DNA from 2 places in the Alkalicoccus luteus genome. Region 1 is predicted to be linked to the other one. Evidence: predicted binding sites of a transcription regulator. Region 1 holds the regulator's gene; the other holds the start of a gene.
The links. Region 1 encodes LexA, which represses DNA repair genes until DNA is damaged. Its sites were predicted from a motif close to CGAACATATGTTCG; they were not measured.
Positions count from the first base shown of each region.

Region 2: the regulator LexA is predicted to act here: its motif matches at 3,996-4,009, upstream of ACSZLD_RS15035 (DNA polymerase IV).

Region 1 is NZ_JBPZEY010000002.1:222,590-232,638, forward strand. It holds gene miaA (tRNA (adenosine(37)-N6)-dimethylallyltransferase MiaA) at 1-815, shown strand, start outside; gene hfq (RNA chaperone Hfq) at 841-1,086, shown strand; gene hflX (GTPase HflX) at 1,156-2,427, shown strand; gene ACSZLD_RS03335 (methionine gamma-lyase family protein) at 2,440-3,711, shown strand; gene glnA (type I glutamate--ammonia ligase) at 3,911-5,254, shown strand; gene lexA (transcriptional repressor LexA) at 5,374-5,994, opposite strand; gene yneA (cell division suppressor protein YneA) at 6,181-6,480, shown strand; gene ACSZLD_RS03355 (YneB family resolvase-like protein) at 6,477-7,145, shown strand; gene ACSZLD_RS03360 (DUF896 domain-containing protein) at 7,183-7,419, shown strand; gene tkt (transketolase) at 7,642-9,639, shown strand; gene ACSZLD_RS03370 (YneF family protein) at 9,790-10,011, shown strand.
Region 2 is NZ_JBPZEY010000013.1:19,856-29,904, forward strand. It holds gene ACSZLD_RS15030 (TP0910 N-terminal domain-containing protein) at 1-1,664, opposite strand, end outside; gene ACSZLD_RS15035 (DNA polymerase IV) at 2,593-3,762, opposite strand; gene ACSZLD_RS15040 (hypothetical protein) at 4,063-4,260, shown strand; gene ACSZLD_RS15045 (M20/M25/M40 family metallo-hydrolase) at 4,867-5,985, opposite strand; gene ACSZLD_RS15050 (acyl-CoA carboxylase subunit beta) at 6,033-7,580, opposite strand; gene mce (methylmalonyl-CoA epimerase) at 7,567-8,397, opposite strand; gene ACSZLD_RS15060 (acyl-CoA mutase large subunit family protein) at 8,411-10,049, opposite strand, start outside.

The DNA.
Region 1 (10,049 bases):
TGAACGTTGGAACAGCAAAACCGACTGAAAAAGAGCTGCTGCAAATTCCTCATCACCTGATCGATGTTGTGCCTATGTGCGGATCATTTTCGGCAGCCGATTTTCAGCAGGGGGCAGCAGACGCGATTCGAGATATTCGCAGCAGAGGTAAAACGCCAATTCTATGCGGAGGAACAGGACTTTATATTCAGAGTCTGCTTTACGGCTATCAGTTTTCTTCCGCCGATTCTGACCCCGAAGTCAGAAAGAAGCTTGAAGATCAAGCTCATAAATACGGTGGGGCCGCTCTATATAAAGAATTGAAAGAAACGGACCCTGCTGGAGCAGAAACAGTGCATCCTCATAATGTAAAGCGAGTCATTCGAATGCTTGAAATTAATGCAGTAACGGGAGCGCCCGTATCCAGCATAGAAGAAATTGCAAAGGAAAGTCCTTACCGCTTTTTACTTTGCGGCCTCGCTCATGATCGCGAGGTTTTATACGACCGGATCAACAGACGTGTTGAGCTGATGGCTGCATCCGGTCTTATAGAGGAAGCTGAAAAGCTTTATGCGGAATGCGGAATGAATGCGCAGGCTTCCCAGGCCATCGGTTATAAAGAGCTGTTCCCTTATATTCGCGGTGAACAGGAGTTGGATGCTTGCCTCAATCAGCTAAAGCAGAATACGCGCAGATTCGCAAAGCGGCAGCTTACTTGGTTTCGGAATAAGCTGCCAGTAACGTGGTTTGATTTGAGCGGGGACAGGGAAGAAAGAGAAAAAGCGGTTATCGGTGAGATCTCCCGTTTTGCCGGTCCGCCAAGACAATCATTCTGATTTATTCAGGAGGGGGAAGAGCAATATGAAACAGCAGCCAGTTAATATTCAGGACCAGTTTCTTAATCAACTGCGTAAAGAAAGCATTCCGGTTACCGTTTTCCTGCTGAACGGCTTTCAGCTGCGTGGACTTGTTAAAAGCTTTGATAACTTCACCGTTATACTCGACACAGATGGAAAACAGCAGCTCGTTTATAAACACGCCATTTCTACTTTTTCCCCTCAAAGGAACGTCCAGTTTAATCAGGATAAACCTGCTCCCTCGTCTTAATGAAGAGAGCCCGGATGAATGGTTCATGCCGGGTTTTTTTCTGCAGGTCAGCTTTAAAGGAGGCGGAGAATGACAAGTCATTACGAAACGGTCATATTAACAGGTGTACGTAAGCAGCAGCAAAGTGAACAATCATTCGACTACCGGATGGATGAGCTTTCGGCTCTGACAGAAACTGCAGGGGGAAAACCGGTGGCCAGGGTCATTCAGACGTTAAAGGCACCTCGTGCAGCAACATACATAGGTCCAGGAAAAGTGGAGGAGCTTTCAGCAGCAGCCGAAGAGCATGAAGCCGGGCTCATCATCTTCAATGATGAACTTTCGCCAACGCAGCTGCGAAACCTGACTGCAGCTCTGCCAGCTGCAGTCATTGATCGAACGCAGTTGATTTTGGATATATTTGCTCAAAGGGCCAATTCCAGAGAAGGTCAGCTGCAAGTTGAACTTGCACAGTTAAGCTATACGCTGCCGAGGCTGCGAGGCCAGGGAACGTCCCTTTCGCGACTTGGAGGCGGAATTGGAACACGTGGGCCTGGTGAAACGAAGCTCGAGACCGACCAGCGCCATATACGAAGCCGGATGGCCGAGCTTAGACGCAGGCTGAATGAAGTGACAAGCCACCGTTCGCGCTACAGGGAAAACCGGAAAGAAAAAGAGGTCTTTCAAATCGCCCTGGTAGGCTACACGAATGCCGGTAAATCGACGTTGCTTGAACAGTTGGCAAAAAGCGAAACGTTTATAGAGGATAAGCTGTTTGCGACACTGGACCCGCTGTCGAGAAAAGTCAAGCTGCCTTCAGGATTTCAGTTCTTATTAACCGATACAGTTGGTTTTATTCAACAACTGCCGACAACGCTCATAGCCGCATTCCGATCAACTCTTGAAGAAGTGAAGGAAGCGGACTTTCTCCTGCATATTGTAGACGCTTCTCACGCAGATGCTGACAACCATGAAGCTTCGGTACATTCGCTGTTAGACGAGCTTGGCGCTGGGACTGTACCTGCAATGACGGTTTATAACAAAAAAGATCTAATAAAAGGACCTCATGTTCCGTCAGCAGGTTCCGGAAACTCAATTGCAGTCAGCGCAAAGGATCCCCATGATATTGCGCTTCTGTTTCAAAAACTTGAGCAGCAGCTGAAGGCACAATTTCTTCCTTACGTCGTCCGCTTTGCAGCTTCGGAAGGTAAATTTCTGCATCGATTAAAACAGGAAACAATTGTTACGAATGAAACTTTCAATGAAACGACCGATGAATATGAATTTTCTGGCTACGCACCTGCCGAGACGGCTATAGCCAATGAAGTGATGAGAAAGAGGAGGGAAAAGCCGGAGACTTAACCGGCTGTTATTATGATGGAACGATCTACGATTACTGCTATGAGTGAAGCTGTCCACCGCAGCTTGTTGGAACGGTTTTTCACAATAGGTAAAACGGTAGAAACAAATCAAAAGCGAGTGTTAAATGCATTCCGAAAAGCGGAGGTGTCTGATTTTCATTTTGCGCCGTCTACAGGATATGGATATGACGACGCGGGAAGAGATAAGCTCGAAGAAATATATGCCGATGTATTTGCTACTGAATCAGCACTTGTCAGAAGCCAGTTTGTCTCTGGTACTCATGCGATCAGCACCGCTTTATTCGGCGTGCTGCGGCCTGGTGATGAACTGCTTTATATCACGGGCCGCCCCTATGACACGCTTGAGGAGGTGATTGGATTAAAAGGAGAAGCTGGGGGCGGTTCTCTTAAGGATTACAATATATCGTACAGAGAAATTGAGTTAACAAACGGCAGCATTGATGTTAATGAAGTGTTAAGGCAGATAACTGACCGAACAAAAGTGATCGGAATCCAGCGTTCCAGAGGGTATGGAGATCGTCCTTCCATAAAAATAAAAGAGATGGAGCAGGTCATTCGATCGCTAAAAGCCGTTTATCCGGATGTAATTGTGTTTGTAGATAATTGTTACGGTGAATTTGTGGAAGATAAAGAACCGGGCCACGCAGGTGCTGACTTAATCGCTGGTTCGCTGATCAAAAATCCGGGGGGAGGCTTAGCGCTTACCGGAGGTTATATTTGCGGGAGGGATGAGTTGCTGAAGAAGTGTGCAAATCGCCTTGCAGCTCCCGGAATTGGAGCAGAAGGGGGCGCGACGACAGGAGTCCTGCATGGTATGTTTCAAGGCTTTTTCCTTGCTCCTCATGTCGTTGGCGAAGCACTCAAAGGAGCTGTATTCACGGCAGCTCTTCTCGAAAAAGCAGGGATGACCGTCGACCCGAAAGCTTGTGAAGCGCGCACAGATTTAATACAGTCTGTTCATTTTAACTCTGCCGAAGAAATGACGGCCTTCTGCCAAACAATTCAACAGTATTCCCCAGTAGATGCGCATGTCACCCCGCAGCCTTCTCCAATGCCGGGATACAGCGACGATGTCATTATGGCAGCCGGTGCATTTGTTCAAGGCGCAAGTATTGAGCTTTCAGCTGACGGGCCGCTGCGACCGCCTTACCGAGCATATGTCCAGGGCGGGCTCACGTTTGAACATGTAAAAACAGCAGTAACGGAAGCGGCTGCTGCAGCTGTGTCAAATGGAATAAGCAGAGAACACGAGAAAAACAGATGAAGATGGATTATAGGTGAGATAAAAGGCGATGATTTCAGTCAAAAGCACATGAACCACGATTTTGATTGTCAGAAAATTTCCCTGTTAGATTATCTGACAATCACCTTTTCATCACTCGTAAAGTTCGGTAGGATACAACTATCGCAGTTTTCAGAATTACCTGAAGCTGTTCAGATTATCGAAGGAGGAGAATATAAACATGAGCAATACGACTAAAAAAGACATAATGAAAATGGCTGAGGAGGAAAACGTTAAGTTTATCCGACTACAGTTCACTGATTTGCTGGGAATCATCAAGAACGTTGAAATCCCGGTGGACCAGCTTCCAAAAGCGCTCGACAATCTGATGATGTTTGATGGATCCTCCATCGAAGGTTTCGTTCGAATTGAAGAATCCGATATGTATCTTCATCCGGACCTTGAAACGTGGGTTGTATTCCCTTGGACTCCCGAAAAAGGAAAAGTGGCTCGTCTGATTTGTGACGTTCACAACCCGGATAAAGACCGCACGCCGTTTGCCGGTGATCCACGCGGAATTCTTAAAAAAGTACTTAAAGAAGCAGAAGATCTCGGATTCTCCGACTTCAATATTGGACCTGAGCCGGAATTCTTCCTGTTCAAAAATGATGAAAACGGAGAGCCGACTCTTGAACTTAATGATAAAGGCGGATATTTTGACCTTGCGCCTACAGACCTTGGGGAGAACTGCCGACGCGACATCGTGCTTGAACTGGAGGATATGGGCTTTGAAATTGAAGCTTCCCACCACGAGGTAGCACCTGGTCAGCATGAGATTGACTTCAAATACGCGGATGCTGTTACAACAGCTGATAACATCCAGACGTTTAAGCTCGTTGTTAAAACAATTGCGCGTAAACACGGATTGCATGCTACATTCATGCCAAAGCCGCTTTTCGGTGTGAATGGTAATGGAATGCATGCAAACATGTCTCTTTTCCGCAGTGAAAAAGATAATGCATTCTATGATGAGTCAACAGAAACTGGCATGAGTGAAACAGCTATGCAATTCCTGGCTGGTATTCTTAAGCATGCAGATGCTTTTACTGCCATTACGAATCCAACCGTTAACTCCTACAAACGACTCGTACCAGGTTATGAAGCACCTTGCTACATCGCATGGTCCATGCGTAACCGTTCACCGCTCGTGCGTATTCCTTCTTCACGTGGTCTTTCCACACGTATCGAGGTACGCAGCGTAGACCCTGCAGCTAATCCGTATCTGGCAATGGCAGCACTTCTGGCAGCAGGCCTTGACGGGGTGCGCAAGAAGCTTACTCCGCCAGAAGAAACAAACCGCAATATCTATGCGATGGATGCACAGGAGCGTGAAGCAGAAGGCATCCAGGCGCTTCCTGCATCACTGAAAGAAGCGATTGAAGCATTGGCAAAAAACGAGACGATTACGAAATCACTCGGAAGCCATGCTCTGGAACACTTCATTGAAGCGAAAGAAATTGAGTGGGATATGTTTGCCACCCAGGTTCACCCTTGGGAGCGCGAGCAGTACATCCAGACGTATTAAGAATAGCGAAGAGCTGTCCGCATCCGGACAGCTCTTCTTTTGTGAATTTAGCCGCATAAAACAGCAGCGCCTCCTGATTGTTCAGGAGGCGCTGCTGTACAGTCATCGGTTATTCCCGTTTAATGAAGCGTGCGGAACACCCCGACAACCTTACCGAGAATTTGAACGTAATCTAAGATGATCGGCTCGAGAGAAGCGTTTTCCGGCTGAAGGCGGAAATAATCCTTCTCTTTAAAAAAACGTTTGACAGTAGCTTCGTTTTCATCGGTCATGGCTACGACAATATCTCCATTATCCGCATGGGCCTGCTGGCGTACAACGACGTAATCACCGTCGAATATACCGGCTTCGATCATGGAATCACCAGAAATCTCCAGAATAAACGATTCTTCATCCTGTGCGAGACTAGCCGGAAGTGGAACATACTCTTCAACATTTTCAATCGCGGTTATCGGCTGCCCGGCCGTTACCTTACCAATTACAGGAACAGAGATAGACGGGGTATGCGCAATAGACTGGTCACCCTCCTGACCAATAACTTCAATCGCTCTCGGCTTTGTAGGATCGCGACGAATAAAGCCTTTTTTTTCTAATCTGGAAAGATGGCCGTGAACGGTCGAGCTGGAAGCGAGACCGACTGCTTCACCAATCTCTCTGACGGACGGAGGATAGCCTTTATCCTTGACCTCATCCCGGATAAAATCGAGGATCGCCTGCTGCCGGGTGGATAATTTCGTCATGTAAACACCTCATTATTTTAGGTTAGAAACATTCGAGCTTATATTTCCTTATGGAAAAGTATAGCATGAGAACAAAGGTTTCGCAAACGTTCGTTCTATTTTAATGTTGACACGAACGTTCGTTCCTTGTAAGCTGTTTATAGAATGTACGAACAAATATTCCTGCGAACAAAGGGGCGAACAGTTATGATCAGGCATTGGAACATCACAGGACCAGTAACATCACTACTTGCAGCAGCTGCTATTTTCTCAGCAGCCGGGGTAACCGGAGAAGATCATCCTGTTATGCCGGCCGACGGCGAACACGTGGTGAAGGAAGGTGAATCACTTTGGACTGTAGCTGATTCTATGTCTGAAGAGCTGGACATGAAGCTGGAAGAAACCGTATACTGGCTGAAGCAGGAAAATGAGCTGGACAATGAAACAATTTATCCTGGACAATCATTAACCGTGCCAGGCGAGTGGATTGGAGTGGCATCAGAGTGAATGCTTTTATATACTGCCGCGTAAGCACTGAAAAAGAAACACAGCAAAGTTCGTTGGCACGGCAGGAAGAAGAGCTGGCGGCAGCTGCAAAAGAATGGGGAATGAATACGGTACAAATTGAACGGGAGGAAGCGAGCGGTTATGACGTCGACAGGCCTGGGATTCTCACGATCCTGGAGGGAATGAAAGAAACTGAAGATGCTTGTTTGCTTATTCAGGATGAAACCCGGCTTGGACGAGGGAATGCCAGGATGGCTCTACTGCACCAGCTTCGTAAATATGACTGCACTGTTTATTCCATTAAGGATAATGGGAAGCTGCAAGTTTCAGAGACTGATTCAATGGTATTGGAAATTGTATCGCTTGTCGAAGAATATCAGCGCAAGCTTCAAAATGCGAAGATCAAGCGCGGGATGAAGAAGGCGGTTGATGGCGGCTACAAACCTCACAATAATTTGGAACGGCATCGCCTCGGCGGCCGTAAAAAAATGGAGGTCCCGGTAGAGGAAATCGTCCGGCTTCGTCACAACGGAATGACGTTTCATGAGATTGCAGTCATGATGCGTGGGCTTGGATTTACGGTTTCCAAAGCTACTGCTCATAGAAGGTACCGGGAATACGTGCATGAGAGCAGACTGCTTGAAAACGATTCTGTGAACCGGTAAAATGAACCTATTATTTATAATTGGAGGCATGTTACAGGTGATCAGTAAAGAAAAACTCGACCGGATTAACCTATTAGCTAAAAAAGCTAAGGCAGACGGTTTATCTATCAAAGAACAAAAAGAACAAAAAGAGCTGCGCCAGGAATATTTAAAAAACGTTCGCAGCAGTTTTCGTAATCAACTGAGCTCTGTTAAAGTGGTTGATGAAGAAGGAAATGATGTAACGCCGGAAAAGCTGAAAGCGGAAAAACGGAACAACAATATTATTCATTAGCAGATAAACCATTCTTATAAAGGAATGGTTTTTTATCAGTCTATTTGTTCATTGAATGAACAAATAGACTGAACCCGCGCCTGTCAACGATACGCCAGCCTGCAGACGTACGTACAATTGTGTGCAAAGTTTCGTTTTCTGGTTGTCTAACCGGTGCGAAACATATATCATAAAACGAGTAAGGTAAATTAAAACGCAAAGTGAGGGTGTTAATTCATGACAATGACCACTTCCGTTGATCAACTGTCGATTAATACGATCCGTACCCTATCAATTGACAGCATTGAAAAAGCTAATTCCGGACATCCGGGTATGCCAATGGGCTCTGCACCGATGGCGTACAAGTTATTCACTGAATTTATGCAGCACAACCCGGCGAATCCTGACTGGTTTAACCGGGACAGATTCATCCTGTCAGCAGGTCATGGATCCATGCTGCTTTACAGCCTGCTGCACCTGCACGGCTATGATGTAACGCTTGATGATTTGAAGAACTTCCGACAGTTCAACAGCCGTACTCCTGGCCACCCTGAATATAAGCACACCCCCGGCGTTGAGGCAACTACTGGACCGCTTGGACAGGGAATTGCGATGGCTACGGGCTTTGCGATGGCTGAAGCGCACCTTAGCGCAGTGTATAACAAGCCTGGATACGACCTGATCGACCACTATACGTACACGATCTGTGGAGATGGTGATCTAATGGAAGGGGTTTCGGCTGAATCGGCCTCTCTCGCTGGACACCTGAAACTCGGTAAACTGATTGTTCTCTACGATTCCAACGACATCTCACTGGATGGCGATCTGCACCAGTCATTCTCTGAAAGCGTAGCTGACCGGTACCGTGCGTATGGATGGCATGTATTGTACGTAGAGGATGGCAATGACCTTGAAGCAATCACAAAAGCTGTTGAAGAAGCGAAAGCGGATGATCGTCCATCGATGATTGAAGTAAAGACAGTTATCGGGTACGGGTCTCCGAACAAGAGCGGGAAGTCGGCTTCCCACGGTGCTCCGCTTGGAGAAGAAGAAGCTGCAGCTGCTAAAAAAGCGTACAACTGGGAATATAAAGAACCGTTCTATATTCCTGACGAAGTAAAAGCGCATTACAACAGTCAGAAAGAAAAAGGACAGCAGCAGGAAGAGGCGTGGAACAATCTTTTCGCGTCTTATAAAGAAGAATATCCCGAGCTCGGCGCACAGCTCGAACGAGCGATTCACAACGAGCTTCCGGAAGACTGGGATGTTGATATCCCTGTATATGAGGAAGGCGATAAATCCGCTACAAGAGCATCCGGGGGCGAAGTGCTAAATGCCATTGCCGGCCGGGTACCTAATCTGTTTGGAGGGTCTGCAGACCTTGCATCATCCAATAAAACGATGCTGAATGGTGAAGAAGACTTTAGCCGCAACAACTACGCAGGACGAAACATCTGGTTCGGCGTAAGAGAATTTGCAATGGCGGCTGCCGTTAATGGCATGGCTCTTCACGGGGGAGTTAAACCTTACGGCGCTACATTCTTCGTCTTTTCTGATTACCTGCGACCGGCAGTCCGGCTTGCAGCCTTGATGAAAATTCCGTCTACGTTTGTCTTTACACATGACAGTATCGCTGTTGGGGAAGACGGTCCAACTCACGAACCGGTTGAACAGCTTCCATCTCTCCGTGCGATGCCAGGGCTTTCCCTTATTCGACCTGCTGACGGCAATGAGACAGCTGCGGCCTGGAGACTTGCTGTTGAATCTAAGGATCATCCGACCGCACTCGTGCTGACTCGACAAGGCCTGCCAGTGCTGCCAGGGTCAAAGGATTCAGCTTTGGAAGGTGTTAAAAAAGGCGCGTATGTAATTAGCGAAGCAAATGGACGTCCAGACGGCCTGCTGCTCGCCTCAGGTTCAGAAGTGTCACTAGCAGTGGATGCACAGTCTGCGCTTGAAAAAGAAGGCATTTTTGTATCAGTTGTATCTGTTCCAAGCTGGGACCGCTTTGACAAGCAGTCAGATGCGTATAAAGAATCTGTACTGCCATCCGATGTGAAGGCTCGACTGGCTATTGAAGTAGCTTCTCCGCTTGGATGGGAGCGTTATACTGGTTCAGAAGGGTCTGTGCTCGGGATTGAAACATTTGGTGCCTCAGCACCAGGTGATCAGATTATGAAGGAGTATGGATTCCATACAGACAACGTTGTAAACCGATTTAAACAGCTTTTAAACAAATAAGTGCCGTGTTCCAGATGGTCTGAGCTGAATCAGACCATCTGTTTTTTAGCTGATAAATAGCGAATCCTGTCCAAAAGCTTCTTTGCAAATGGACTGCTCTCATGTATACTAATGGAGGTTAGGAATTGTGAGTAGAAGGAGGGTCAGGCGATGCAGCTGTGGCTTGCGATATTGTTAATTGTCATCGCTTTACTGGCAGGAATTGCACTTGGTTTTTTCATCGCGAGAAAATATATGATGAATTATATGAAGAAGAATCCGCCGATTAATGAAAAAATGCTGCGAGTGATGATGATGCAGATGGGCATGAATCCGTCTCAAAAGAAAATTAATCAAATGATGAAAGCAATGAACAACGCGAACGATAAATAAAGCGATTTGTTCTGCTGAACGTGCATTTGAAACCCGGA
Region 2 (10,049 bases), on a different contig from region 1:
CTGTCCAAACGATTTCCCTGCTGATGCCCGTTTATGACTGCGAGAGCCCGCTGCGCTCCAGCCTCCTGTTCACCGCCTGCCTGCAGCATCCTTCCTAATAGCCCTTTTAAATTGCGATTTTCTTCCGGATTCCTCATATCAGGTCTGACCAATTCTACCTCCCGGTTAAAACCGAACTGCCTGAGCGCCTCCAGCACGTTCCTGCCAGAATGCTCGTTTGCTGCAAGCGTTCTGCCCGTATTTTCTGTGAGCTGTCGAATCTGCTGAGTGATCGGGCGTTCTGAATCCGCTTCTTTATGTACGTGCTGATATCTGAAGGCAGACGGTTTATATTCCATCTGTTCGATCGTTTGCCGGACCCCGGCAGTGACAGCTGCAGCTTGTCGCAGCTGTCCTTGATTCATTAGCTGTTTCGCATGCGTCAGCTCTGAGCTTGCTTGCAGCAGCGTCCTTTCTTGTTTCATCGATGCGAATAACAGCCATCCGCTTCTGTTAATGGATTTATCAAGCTGCTGAATAACTTGTTCAAGCATCGGCTTCACTTGCGGAGCTGCCTGTTGCTGAAAGCGCTGTATCAACAGATCCATTCTCGCAAGACTTCTTACCGCTTCACGTTGAAATCCCTGAAATTCATCCCTAGCTGAGGCCATTGCCGGAGTTACTTCTCGTACCATTACCGTAATGCCAGAAGCCGACTGGACACGATCAGGAGGCTGGCTGGACGAGAGCTGTTGAAAGAGCTGGGCCGCGCGCACTTCTTTCCCTTCATCCAGCAAAAAAAGTACGTGCCGCAGCTGCTCCAGCGTTGAAGCATTTGCGGTTTGCTGTTGCTGCTGAAGCATCTGTTCTGCCGCAGTGCGAAGCGGAAGAGCAGGCGAATTTGCAGGAGCTTTGTCTAAAGCTGGAAAAACCAGCTCTCTCAGCTTATCAGCTGCAGTGCTCCTTCCGCCTTGAGATTGAGCAGAAAGAACGGTCCTCAACAGTTGATTCACTGCTTCAGCATGAACTGTTCCAGACGCCGACTGCTGCAATGCAGTAACTGCATTTCTGACACCGGATCCACTTTCGTACGCCTGGAGCAGTGCCGGGAGCGTTTGCCGGATTCCATGAACAGCAGGCGTGTCAGCACTGGCTCCTGCTGTCATGACCTGCTGCAATGCCTGCAGAGGTGTCGTATGAGCGGCGCGCTGGAAGCGATCCAGTACGTCGGCAGACAGTGCCGCACGCGTATCCATGGCCTGTTGAACCGCCTGAACTGAACCTCCCCGGCTTTCTGTCATAAACTGCACCACTGTGCGGACATTTTCACTCGTTAATCTTCCGTGAGCCTGCAGTATTCTAACAGCCTCCACTGTTTTAGCAACAGGCTGGCCGCCTGCCTCTCTGATTAACGCCTGAATATCGGGCCGTGAGCGATCCGACGCTTCAGCGGCTACAGCTGCGCGCAGCGTCACTTTCCCGTCTTGTATACGAGAAACATCTGCTTGCACGGTATCACCACTGGGCACTCGCCCTTCAAATACGGCGTTGACCTCTCTGCCTCGGATTTGCACGACCGCTTCTCGCTCGCTGGTCCGTTCCACAATCACAGCTCTTACTGTTTCCCCTTCACGAGGTGCTGGCCGCTGCTCGTGTGAATATTGCTGGAAAGGCTGAATCTCCATATGACCATCCTCCTGCAGTCGGTACTGTGACCGTCTTTTATCTAGTTTCTATATCGGTTAAACATAAGAGCTCTTGAACCAATTCCTTGTTTTACTTGCTCTTCCGTATATCGCTTGACCCTAAAGAACTAGTACGGCAACGAGTTCAGCTACAAAAGCCGTCCGGTTACATCGGACGGCTCAGGCTGTTGTAAAAGTCTTTCAATTTACATATGTATTCGTGTGGTTGTATTTGCCCTCTGCTTACCCCAGCCTGCCGTGGCCTGGCCTTCAGCTATATTCAAACTGCTTGTTTCGCCTCCGCCCGAAACATCGGGGAAAGCGCTTCGATTCTTAAAGACCAACGTCATGACGGGCAGACGCGACTGCTTCTTTTCGTTTGTCATGAATTCGATGACGTACTGGCATCTCTATTTAACATCGAAACGTTTCCTCGGGAAGATTCTATCCGTATGGAAGCCGATCGTGCAGGCCTAACCAGGCACGTGAAACGCACTGCCGGCCGCCGGATTCTCGACTCGTTTTAATCCCTCCATGATTGGAGGCCCTTCAGAGCCGGTCACTTGCAGGGAGGTGACGAAGATTGATACCAATTAGCACGAGCCCGCCGTGTAAGCGTTACTCAAACGACGCTTCGCTTGTAAGCTGCAGGGTGAAAGAGAGTCTAAAGCTTCACTCTCGTTCTGGTTTTGAGCGGCAGTCCGTTCGTGAGAAGTCAGCATGGGGAGTGAAAACATCTCGTGAAAAGCACTGCCCATATGAATCCATCCCCTTCTAACGTGCTATCTATTAAGTAAATTAGAAGAAGCCTTAAGCAGCAGCCTAAGGCAAATCTCTGTTTACAAGTGAAGATGGACGGCATGCGAACGAATTAATTTGCAGGTAAACACAGCAAGCAGTTTAGACAGTCGATGTGGCACACCTGATTCTATTTGTAATAGCCTCGCCGAACAGCCGTTGGACCGAACCGCTCTTGCAGCTGTCTAACGTGTTCGTCTCGATCCCATTCTTCTTTGTCCTTCTGATAAGAAAACAAATCAAGCTGTTTTACTGCACTGCCTTTTTCAATCAGGTCAATTCCTGTTAAACCTAACAGCCTGACCCTGTCTCCGTTCCAAGATGTCTCCAGCAGCTCTTTGGCGCAGGATTCAATCGTCTGATGGTCGGAAAGTGGATATGGAAGTCTGATGGAACGCTGTATGGTTTCCCACGTACTGTATCTGATTGTAAGCTGCAGACCGGAAGCATAAACGTATTTCTTATGAAGTCGCTGTGCAACTAAATTGGACAGCAGATGAATTACTGGCGCCATATCCTGCAGGCTTACCGCATCTTCCGGAAGCGTGCGCGAATGACCGATACTTTTAAACTCTTCAGCTGATTCCGGATCAACGGGTCTGCTATCAATTCCCCACGCTTTTTCAAACATTCTGCCTCCACTCGAGCCGAACGTGCTTTTCAGCTTATCCTCTCCATAAGCTGCGATATCACCAATTGTTTCAATACTCAGCTGCCTCAGTTTTTCTGCTGTTCTCGCTCCAATTCCATGCATCTCCTCACAGGGCAGCGGCCATAAAAGGCGCTGCACATCCCGCTTTCGCAATACCGTAATACCTAGCGGTTTTTTCCAGTCACTTGCTGTTTTCGCAAGGAATTTGTTAGGTCCAATACCAATGCTGCAAGGAAGCCCCAAAGTATCCAGCACCTCCTGCTGAATTGATTGAGCCACGGCAACAGGATGCTTTCCATATAAGTATTTCGTCATATCCAGGTAGCCTTCATCAATCGATACCGGCTCCACTAAACCTGTTTTACTGCGCAGCACCTCAAAAAATTTTGCAGACATTTCCCGGTACCTTGGAAAGCGCGGCTCTCTGACAAGCAAATCGGGGCATGCCTTCTTAGCTTCCCACAGAGGCACCGGTGGCTTCACGCCCATTTTTTTAGCTTCGTAACTAGCCGTTACAACGATGCCTTTCCTTTTTTTGGCGTTTCCTGCAATAGCAAGCGGCTTGCCTTTTAGCGAAGGGTCATCAGCTGCTTCAACAGAGGCATAAAAGCTGTTCAAATCAATATGAAAAATGATTCGGTGACTCACGCTGACGCCCTCCTTTTCTCTCCATAGTCTCTTTTCATTTTATCAGATTTTGCTCCTGCACCGCTAAACGTTAAGCTACTCTTGCAAAGCTTTTTAGAGCAAAAAAGGCGGTAAAGCATAAACTGTTTTCAGCTATGATATGTATAAACTAACACTCAACTTCCTCCAAAGACGATAAGCCGCAAATAAGCAGGTACGATTCATGAAATTTACAAATTATTCACAACATTTTGTAAACATACGTTCGACCGTGACTATTATCTATGCTATACTACGTATATAGAAAGGTGGTCGATATTGATGAGGGAGCAATTTTATCAATCTCCTGTTCATCAATCGGTTCTTCACCTGGTTACGGAGGCCTTAAAGGAGTTTACGGCCGCCAGGGCGCCTTCACCTACGATTAGACAGCTGGCCCAGCTGATCGGCTGCTCAGAAGAGACGATCTTGGAGTCAATAGAGTTCGGCAGACAGGAATCGATTGGTCTTTTACAGTGAATGGAGTGCCCTTGGATTTTGAAATAGTTAAAACGGTGCCGGATTACCGGCACCGTTTTCAGGCTGTTGATAAAGTCAATTTGTTTACATGTTTATTCGATTGATTGACTTTCCCCTCTGTTTACCGAGCCTGCCGTGGGCTTGCCTTCAGCTATTTCTCAGGATAAACCTCTGAGAAAGGATCTTCAGGCTGCGCTAATTCCACGGGCACGCCGGACACAAAGGGGAAATGAATTTGTTTGATGGAGAAAAACGTCTCAATCGCTGGACGCTGCGGCTTTTTTTGGTGGATACGTTGACGTTCATCCCGATTCGACATCGAAGCGCTGCCTAACGAAAGGTTCCCTCTAGATGGAACAAGCTCGTGTGAATCTTCACCAGGGTTTTAACCGGACAGCCAGCTGCTAAATCGGAGGAAACCCGACTCCGGGAGGATCAGAACGAGGCGAAGATCCAGCGCTTCTGACGAAAGGAAGAAGCGGTTAGCTGAGCCCGTTCCCTCCGGAAAGCGAGGGTCCGCAGATGCAGGCAGATGCAAAGTCATTCACCTGAAATGACTTTATCAACACTCTGAAAACGGTACCGGATTACCGGCACCGTTTTTTGTTATGCGTGTGCTGACTGCTTCATCAATGCGTAAGTGAGCTCTGCAAGATTATACAATTCCTGCTCGGGTATACTTTCAGCTGTTGTGTGAATGTTTTCATATCCTACGCCCAAATTGACAGTCGGGACGCCGTGCCCGGCAATTATATTCGCGTCGCTTCCTCCGCCGCTTTGCTTTAACAAAGGCTCTCTGCCGATTTGTTTAACAGCTTCAACTGCAAATTCAACAACCTCATCCGTTTCAGCCTGTTTAAAGCCCGGATAGACAAATTGAATATCCACATCCACAGTTGTCTGAAAGCGTTCAGCCGCCTTCTCGCATGCCTCTCGCATGGCAGCTGTCTGTGCTTCGAGCTTGGAACGGACGAGTGAACGTGCCTCAGCCTTCAAGTCGACTCGATCGCAAACGATATTTGTCTGGCTTCCGCCTTCAATTCTCCCAATATTTGCAGTTGTTTCCTCATCAATACGCCCAAGCGGCATCCGGCTTACCGCATCAGCAGCAACTTGAATAGCAGATATGCCACGTTCTGGCGCTACACCTGCATGCGCTTTTTGACCATGACATGTAATAAACAATTTTGCCTGATTTGGCGCAGCCGTCACAATGCTTCCTACGGCACCGTCACTGTCGAGTGCATAGCCGAAATCTGCGTTAACCAGCTCCATATCTAATTCCCTGGCGCCTGCTAAACCTGATTCCTCTCCTACCGTAATAATAAACTGTATCGTTCCATGGGCAGCGCCCTCTTCCTTCAGCGTGCGTACGGCTTCAAACATGGCTGCTATACCGGCCTTGTCGTCAGCTCCCAGAACGGTGGTTCCGTCCGAGCGTATAACCCCGTCCTCGACAACAGGCTGAACAGATAATCCTGGTACGACAGTGTCCATGTGAGATGTAAAATAAATTGCTTTCCCATTTGTGTTTCCTTCCAATGTCGCGATCAGATTCCCTGCTCCGTGTCCCGTTCGAGGCTGAGACGAATCCTCTACAACATCCATTCCAATGTCTTGAAGTTTTTGGATGAGTAAATCTGCTATTTCTCTTTCATATTTCGTTTCTGAATCAGTTTGAACCAGCTCTAAAAATTCATCCAGCAATCGTTGTTTATTCACTATCATGTCCTCCTCCAGCTTATGTACGTTTCTGATTGTATCATAAGGTATTAAAGAGGAATATTCCCATGCCTTTTTTCAGGACGCTGTTCCGATTTCACTTCCAGCATACGCAGACTTTGCATCAGCTTCATTCTTGTTTCTCTTGGGTCGATCACATCATCCACCATTCCGTTTGCCGCTGCAATATACGGATTGGCAAATTTCTCGCGATACAGTTCAATCTTTTCAGCTCTTACAGCCTCGGGGTCATCACTGTCCTGGATTTCACGAGCAAAAATCACGTTAGCAGCTCCGTGAGGTCCCATCACAGCAATTTCAGCGTTCGGCCACGCATACACAATATCAGCCCCGATCGATTTGCTGTTCAATGCTACGTACGCACCGCCGTATGCTTTTCGGGTAATGACGGTGATTTTGGGCACGGTCGCTTCTGAATAAGCGTACAGTATTTTGGCACCGTGCCGGATAATGCCGCCATGCTCCTGCTGCACTCCGGGCAAAAAGCCTGTAACATCCTCAAATGTGATTAATGGAATCCTGAAACTGTCGCAAAAGCGGATAAAGCGGGCAATTTTATCGGAAGAATTTATATCCAGACCACCTGCCATTACTTTTGGCTGATTTGCAATCAAGCCTGCGGGGCGGCCGCCGATTCTTGCAAATCCAATAACCGCATTTTTCGCGAAATCTTTTTGAACTTCCATAAAGCTGCCTTCATCTACCGTCTGCTTGATCATATGACGGACATCATACGGTCTTGACGGATCTGCCGGGACAGAATCGAGCAGATCATAAAGGAATTCATCCTTGTTCTCATAAGATTCGCGAGGTGCCTCTTCGCCCTGGTGCTGCGGAAGATAGGAAAGCAGGCGGCGGACTTCCTGCAGGACCTCTTCTTCTGACGTACCAGTAAAATGACAGTTACCGCTAACGGAGCTGTGAATACTGGCACCGCCAAGCTCTTCAGAAGATATTTTTTCACCGGTTACTGTTTCAATTACTTTTGGACCAGTGATAAACATTTGGCTCGTTTTTTCCACCATAAACACAAAATCTGTGATAGCCGGAGAATACACCGCACCCCCGGCACACGGGCCAAGTATGACGGATATTTGAGGGATAACTCCGGAATAAATAGCATTGCGGTAAAATACATTCCCATATCCATCCAGTGACAGCACGCCTTCCTGAATTCTTGCTCCACCTGAATCATTCAATCCAATAAATGGACATTTATTTTTCACCGCAAGATCCATTACGTTCGCAATTTTCCTTGCATGCATCTCTCCCAATGCGCCCCCGTACACGGTGAAATCCTGAGCAAAAAGGAAAATCCGGCGTCCGTTCACGTCTCCGTATCCGGTAACGACGCCTTCCCCAGGAGCTGACCCTTTCTCCATGCCAGGCTCGTCAAACCGGTGCTCCATGAATGGCTGGAGCTCTACAAACGTATCATCATCCAGGAGGAGGTCGATTCGCTCCCGCGCAGTGAGCTTTCCTTTATCGCGCTGCTTCTGCTGACGTTCATCGCCTCCCCCCATTTCCACTCGTCTGCGTTTATCGTAAAGCTCATTCAGCTTGTCATACATATCCATCCTGATCGTCCCCCTCTAACAGTTCCACCAGCGTTCCGTGCGCTGCTTTCGGATGTAAAAAAGCTATCGGCTGACCTGATGCGCCAGTTTTTGGCACATCATCAATAAGCGCTACTCCTGAATTCCGCATTTGCTGCAGCCGGTCTTGGATGTTATCCACCTCTACGGCAATATGATGCAGACCTCCGCCGCGCTTATCGAGAAAGTGAGCGATCGGGCTGCTCTCGCCGAGAGGCTCCAGCAGCTCGAGCTTCACGTTACCTGCTGGAATAAAGGCCACTCGAACTCCCTGTTCAGGTACATCAACGACCTTGTCAACCTTTAGCTGAAAGTGGGTCGAATAAAAGGAAGCAGCCTCTTCAATGGAGTGAACGGCGATGCCGATATGGTCGATTCGTTTTGCCGGAGCAAACGCTTCTGAGCCGCTTCCACGGACCGTTTCTTCAATATAGGCAGCGATTGTTCCAGTAGGGGTGCCCGGTGTAAATATTTTTTCGATACCATTCCGCTCCAGCTCTGCCGCATCATCTGCTGGAATGACGCCGCCGCCGATCACGATAATGTCAGCTGCTTCCTGCTTCTGAAGCTCTTTCACGACAGCTGGAAACAATACATTATGCGCTCCTGATAAGCTGCTCAGGCCGATGACATCTACGTCTTCCTGCACAGCTGCCCGTACTATCTGCTGCGGCGACTGTCGCAGCCCTGTATAAATCACTTCCATGCCGGCGTCCCGAAGCGCCTGAGATATAACAAGCGCTCCTCTGTCATGTCCATCCAGACCCGGCTTTGCAATCAATACTCTGATCCGGTCCATTGCTTCCATCTCCTTACGACGTATATTCTCCAAATACTTCCCGCAGAGCGTGACAAATTTCTCCAACAGTGGCGTAGGCCCTTACGCATTCCAAAATAGGATACATCAGGTTTCCGTTTCCGGAGGCTGTTCGCTTCAGCTCTGCAAGGCCAGCTTCCACCTTCGCAGTATCCCGTCTCTCCTTCAACCTCTCCAAACGGCTGAGTTGATTTTCCACAAACGCTTCGTCTACTTTCATCAGATCAGGCGCTTGTTCGTCCTCCGTTTGGAATTCATTCACTCCTACAACAATGTCATCATGTCGTTCCAGTCGTTTTTGCGCCTCATAGGCGGATCGGTGTATCTCCCGCTGCATGTACTGCTTCTCAACGGCACTGACGGCACCGCCAAGCGTATCGATATGATCGATGTAGAGGAACGCCTCTTCTTCCAGCCGGTCTGTCAGTGCTTCCACATAGTACGAGCCTCCAAGCGGATCGATCGTATTCGCAGCACCTGTTTCGTGAGCAATGATCTGCTGGGTTCTAAGCGCAATCCGGGCACTCTCCTCTGTCGGCAGCGAAAGCGCCTCATCCTTGGAATTTGTGTGCAGACTCTGCGTCCCGCCGAGTACAGCGGCCATTGCCTGAAGCGCGACTCGCACGACATTGTTTTCGGGCTGCTGAGCGGTGAGCGTGGAGCCTGCCACTTGTGTGTGGAAGCGCAGCTGCTCACTTCGCGGCGAGTTGGCGTTGAACCGTTCCCGCATCAGCTTCGCCCACATACGTCTTGCCGCCCTGAATTTTGCTGCTTCTTCGAAGAAATCATTATGTCCATTAAAAAAGAACGCCAGGCGCGGCGCAAAATCATCCACCTTCAAGCCCGCGTCGACCGCCGCCTCGACATAAGCAATAGCATTTGCCATCGTAAAAGCAAGCTCCTGCACAGCTGTGGAGCCAGCTTCCCGAATGTGATATCCGCTGATGCTGATCGTATTAAACGACGGGGCTTCTTCGCCGCAAAACGCAAATATATCGGTAATCAGGCGCATGGAAGGCTTTGGTGGGTAAATGTACGTACCCCTTGCAATATATTCTTTTAAGATGTCGTTTTGAATCGTTCCCCTTACATTTTCGTGAGGTACGCCCTGCTTTTCCGCCACAGCTATGTACATGGCAAGCAGCACAGCTGCAGAAGCATTGATCGTCATGGAGGTACTGACTTTGCCGAGGTCGATTTGATCGAACAGCATTTCCATGTCTTCTAAAGAATCGATGGCTACTCCTACTTTGCCGACTTCGCCGAGCGACATAGGATCATCGCTGTCGTATCCAATTTGAGTTGGAAGATCAAATGCGACTGACAGTCCCGTTTGACCTTGGTCTAGTAAATAACGGAAACGTTCATTGGTTTCCTGGGCAGAGCCAAATCCAGCATACTGCCTCATCGTCCAGAGCTGACCTCGGTACATCGTATGACGGATTCCTCTTGTATAGGGGTATTCTCCAGGAAATCCAGCTTTTTCTATGTAAGCGTTATCAATTTCGTCCGGAAAATATACTCGGTCTACCTCGAGTTGAGAGCCGGTTTGAAATAATTCCTTGCGTTCCGGCCGCTTATTCAGCTGCTTCTGCAGTTTCTCCTGCCATTTTTGATAGGCTTTTTCATACGTT